DNA from 2 places in the Heyndrickxia sporothermodurans genome. Region 1 is predicted to be linked to the other one. Evidence: a T-box and tRNA genes for the amino acid it is inferred to sense, from the RefSeq annotation. Region 1 holds a T-box; the other holds one or more tRNA genes.

The links. A T-box is a leader RNA that pairs with one kind of tRNA and senses whether it is charged. The one in region 1 lies ahead of thrS (threonine--tRNA ligase), so its partner is inferred to be a tRNA-Thr.
Region 2: it has a tRNA-Thr gene. The T-box ahead of thrS (threonine--tRNA ligase) is inferred to sense a tRNA for this amino acid. The anticodon was not compared.

What each region holds. Positions count from the first base shown of each region.
Region 1 covers NZ_NAZB01000004.1:64,070-66,541, reverse strand. Annotated here, with positions in the region: gene B5V89_RS00895 (FAD-binding oxidoreductase) at 1-37, opposite strand, end outside; gene thrS (threonine--tRNA ligase) at 290-1,498, opposite strand; T-box leader at 1,550-1,783, opposite strand; T-box leader at 1,820-2,050, opposite strand; gene B5V89_RS00885 (bifunctional GNAT family N-acetyltransferase/carbon-nitrogen hydrolase family protein) at 2,103-2,472, opposite strand, start outside.
Region 2 covers NZ_NAZB01000052.1:4-2,475, reverse strand. Annotated here, with positions in the region: gene B5V89_RS17105 (cation diffusion facilitator family transporter) at 1-933, opposite strand, end outside; tRNA gene B5V89_RS17100 (tRNA-Lys) at 1,079-1,151, opposite strand; tRNA gene B5V89_RS17095 (tRNA-Gln) at 1,159-1,233, opposite strand; tRNA gene B5V89_RS17090 (tRNA-Tyr) at 1,346-1,429, opposite strand; tRNA gene B5V89_RS17085 (tRNA-Thr) at 1,453-1,528, opposite strand; tRNA gene B5V89_RS17080 (tRNA-Val) at 1,549-1,624, opposite strand; tRNA gene B5V89_RS17075 (tRNA-Glu) at 1,648-1,722, opposite strand; tRNA gene B5V89_RS17070 (tRNA-Thr) at 1,758-1,830, opposite strand; tRNA gene B5V89_RS17065 (tRNA-Asn) at 1,833-1,907, opposite strand; rRNA gene rrf (5S ribosomal RNA) at 1,917-2,033, opposite strand; partial or broken rRNA gene B5V89_RS17055 (23S ribosomal RNA) at 2,300-2,472, opposite strand, start outside.

The DNA of each region.
Region 1 (2,472 bases):
ATCCAATAATAATGAGAATCAGATATTTTTTCTTCAAGTATTCACCTTCTATTTTAAAAAAATATTTGCTTTATTAATAGAATATAAGAAAAGAAGCAGTTTGTTAATTTCAACTTTTTGCAAACTTTCCATCAAAAAGCATAAATAAAAAACACTCACCATGAGAGTAAAGTAAGTGTCTTTTTTCATAGTGCATTTTTTAAGCTTGATCGATTATGTTTACTTTAACGCAGCATCCCTTTGTTTTTCAGACACTGTTTACGATTTTTGATTTTCATTATATAAGAAATTACCCTTTAAAAATTTCTCCCTTCAGCAGATCAATTGTTTCTTGAATACCTCTCACCCCAAGATTTCCATTTTTCCTTTGTCTAATCGCTACCGATTCATTTTCAATTTCCATATCACCAATAACGAGCATATAAGGAACCTTTTGTTTTTCTGCCTCTCTAATTTTTAATCCCATTTTTTCGTCCCTATCATCGATCTCGACTCGAAAACCAGCCGATTCCATTCGAGATTTTACATTCTCTGCATAATCTATATGGGATTCTGCAATAGGGATGATTTTTGCTTGAACGGGTGATAACCAGAGGGGAAAATCGCCTGCGTAATGTTCAATTAAAATCGCCATAAATCGTTCGACTGAACCAAATATTGCTCGGTGGATCATCACTGGTCGGTGAAATTGGCCTTCTTTCCCTACATAAGAGCAATTAAACTTTTCTGGCATTAGAAAATCTAATTGAACTGTTCCACACTGCCAGCTTCTTCCTAAGGAATCTAAAATGTGAAAATCAATTTTGGGACCATAAAATGCTCCATCGCCGTGGTTAACTTGATATGCAATGGCTTTCTTTTTTAATACTGATTCTAATGCAGCTTCGGCATCGTCCCAAATTGCTTTGGAGCCCATAAACTCTTCTGGGCGTGTAGATAGTTCTACCTTGTATTCAAACCCAAAATGTGTGTAGAACTCTGCAATTAACTCTAGTACTTTTGCAATTTCAGCTTCAATTTGGTCTTCCCTAACAAATAAATGTGCATCATCCTGAGTAAATGATCGGACCCGCAGCAATCCATTTAAGGAGCCTGAAAGCTCGTGGCGATGGACTAATCCAAGCTCCGCGTAGCGAACAGGGAGTTCCCGATAACTTCTTCGCTTATTATTAAAGATTAAGATGGCGCCAGGACAATTCATCGGTTTAATTGCATAATTTTGCTGATCAACATTGGAAAAATACATATTTTCGTGATAATGATCCCAATGACCCGATTGTTCCCAAAGTTCCTGCTTCATCATAATCGGTGTCTTAATTTCCTGATAGCCGGCTTTAACATGCTTTTCTCTCCAATAATTTTCCAACTCATTTCGAATCACCATTCCTTTCGGTAAGAAAAACGGCATCCCTGGTGCTTCTTCCATTGAAGCAAATAGCTCTAACTCTTGACCTAATTTTCGATGATTTCTTTTTTCTACTTCCATTTCATTTAACATGTTTGATTCCTCCTTGTTTATTTTATTTATAAAAAAACGCACCCATCCCAAAAAAGGGACGAGTGCGGTCGTGGTGCCACCCTATTTCCACAATGCACAAACTTCGTACATTATGCTCAGGAAAGATAACGGTTTTTGCCGATTATAGTTAATTTGTTTTCTACATTTCCCTATAATTGCTCGAAGGTGGTAAACTACTCTCTTTTCTTCAGGGCTCTCAGCCATTGACCCTGTTCTCTGGTTAAGAAAAACGAAAATAATTCATGTCCTTTTCATCGCAATTAATATTAAATTTACAAATAAAAAACGCACTCATCCCATAGAAGGGACGAGTGCGGTCGTGGTGCCACCCTAATTTCACAATGTACAAACTTTGTACATTATGCTCAGAAAAGATAACGGTTTTACCGATTATAGTTAATCTGTTTTCAACATTTCCCTATAATGCTCATAGGTGGTAAACTATTCCCTTCTCTTCAGGGCTCTCAGCCATTGACCCTGTTCTCTAATAAGATGAACGAGAATAATTCATGTCCTAATCGTCGCTTTCAATTTATATTGAAATGAATTTTAACATCTATATTTGAAGAATGCAAGGATTTTTTTATTTAGGAAATTTATTCGTCTCAATCCTGTACAAATCCTTACGACGATCGCGTAATTGTCTTACGGAACCACTATTTCGTGAACGTCTAAGTTTCTCAAGATCCACATCACCGACAACAACCGTATCCACATTAGGATCACATTCTCCAACGATCCCATCTCTCGCAAATCCAAAATCAGACGGAGAAAAAATAGCTGATTGTGCATATTGGATATCCATATTCTCAACATGCGTTAAGTTGCCCACGGTACCAGCAATACAAGTATAAACCTGATTTTCTATCGCCCTTGCCTGTGCACAGTAGCGTACACGCAGATATCCTTGACGATCCTCTGTACAAAATGGCACGAAAATAATATTTGCTCCT
Region 2 (2,472 bases), on a different contig from region 1:
TCCATCATCTTCATCAAACTCAATGATCACATCAGCTATTCCCTTTTCGGCCATGATTCGTTCCTCTAAACGGTCCTTAATATCATCGGCCTGAGCTACAGTTAAACTTGGATCTACTTCGATCTCTACCTCGACATGTAGTTCTTCCCCTTCTTTAACAACGGTAATATCCTGAATATCTTTAACACTTGGATCCTCCATAACGATATTACCAATTTTCATCTCCATCTCCTCATCTGCTTCACCGATAGCCCCCGCTGCATTATCTAAAAATACTTTACCAACAACAATGAACATCATAATCCCAATTATAACGGAGGCAATCCCTTCAGCTTGGTGAAACGATGTAAAATGAGAAATTATTACCGCAATGATGGCTAAAAGTCCTCCTGCGGTAGCAACTGTGTCCTCCATAAAAACAAGCTTCGTTGCGGGCTTAGCCTTACCTAAATACTTAACACTCTTTAAGAAAATTGCGGGACCTTTTGCTTCATCTCCGACTTCATGAAGAATTTCCTTCATCGCCTTAAATAAAACAAAACTCTCAAGTAATACGGCTGCACCTAAAACAATGATATTTATGACAAAACCTTTTGACGCAGTTGGTTTTAAAATATGATGAAATCCTTCCTTTATTGTTTCATAAGACATAATTCCAACAATTAGAACAGCACCTAAAAGGACTAAGTTTACAACCCTACCAAAACCATTTGGAAATCGGTCCGTAGGGGCTTTCTTACTTAAGGCGGAACCAATAAATACAAAAAATTGATTCGCAGCATCCCCTAAACTGTGCATCGTTTCAGCAAACATGGCAATATTGCCCGTTAAAAAGAAAGCGATACCCTTAATAATTGAAATAACCGCATTGACTATTGCCGCTAACATTGCTGATTTATTACCTTGTCTTAAAAGCTTTATTATGTCTATCATTTAACAACCTCTACTCTCAATCGAATTTAATAAAAATTTACCGATTGTTTATACGTTTGTAACTCTTATAAGTTTCTCTATAAATATTTTTCACAAAAAAAAATCCTTAAACCTCTAAGGTTTAAGGAAACTTTTGCAAATTTGATGAGCCATGAAGGACTCGAACCTTCGACCCTCTGATTAAAAGTCAGATGCTCTACCGACTGAGCTAATGGCTCTAAACAATGGCTGGGCTAGCTGGATTCGAACCAACGAATGACGGAGTCAAAGTCCGTTGCCTTACCACTTGGCTATAGCCCATTGAAATAATAAAAGTGCGGGGCTTTGGTCAGTCCCTACAAGCAAACATTTTAGTCTAATAAAAAAGGACATTCTTATTATGTCCATTTTAATCAAATTATATTAATAAAAATGGTGGAGGGGGACGGATTCGAACCGCCGAACCCGAAGGAGCGGATTTACAGTCCGCCGCGTTTAGCCACTTCGCTACCCCTCCATATCATTACTAATCGTAATGAATGGTGCCGGCCAGAGGACTTGAACCCCCAACCTACTGATTACAAGTCAGTTGCTCTACCAATTGAGCTAGGCCGGCTTATTATTATATTTTTTATATGGTGGAGGATGACGGGATCGAACCGCCGACCCCCTGCTTGTAAGGCAGGTGCTCTCCCAGCTGAGCTAATCCTCCAATGTCATTTATGTAATCTAAGTTGGTGACCCGTACGGGATTCGAACCCGTGTTACCGCCGTGAAAGGGCGGTGTCTTAACCGCTTGACCAACGGGCCAATCTATGTAAGATAATCTCATAATTCATATTATAAGCTTCCAACCGGGCTCGAACCGGTGACCTCTTCCTTACCATGGAAGTGCTCTACCTGCTGAGCTATGGAAGCAATGGCTCCGCAGGTAGGATTCGAACCTACGACCGATCGGTTAACAGCCGATAGCTCTACCACTGAGCTACTGCGGATTAATATAAACCCGGCAACGTCCTACTCTTGCAGGGGGAGAGCCCCCAACTACCATCGGCGCTGAGAAGCTTAACTTCCGTGTTCGGGATGGGAACGGGTGTGACCTTCTCGCCATAATTACCGGATATTTTTTGCCTCACTGCATTTGCAGCATTTGGTTAAGACATTATTTATTATAATGATTTTCAACCAAATTTCAAGGGTTTTTTAATAAAATTATTCCCTCAAAACTAGATAAATGAGAAACAGTAATAACGTTGAATCAACCTGTCCAGCTGCGGGCGCTATCGGCTCGCGTCACTTCACTTCTTCTGTCGAAGTCTTCCAGACTTCTCCGCCAGAAGCTCCAGTGAGTTTCGCCAGAGAGCTGCGCGCCCTTCGCTTTTCTTATTAGGATAAGTCTTCGACCGATTAGTATTCGTCAGCTCCATGTGTCGCCACACTTCCACCTCGAACCTATCAACCTGATCATCTTTCAGGGGTCTTATTTAGATAAACTAAGGGAAATCTCATCTTGAGGGGGGCTTCATGCTTAGATGCTTTCAGCACTTATCCCTTCCGCAC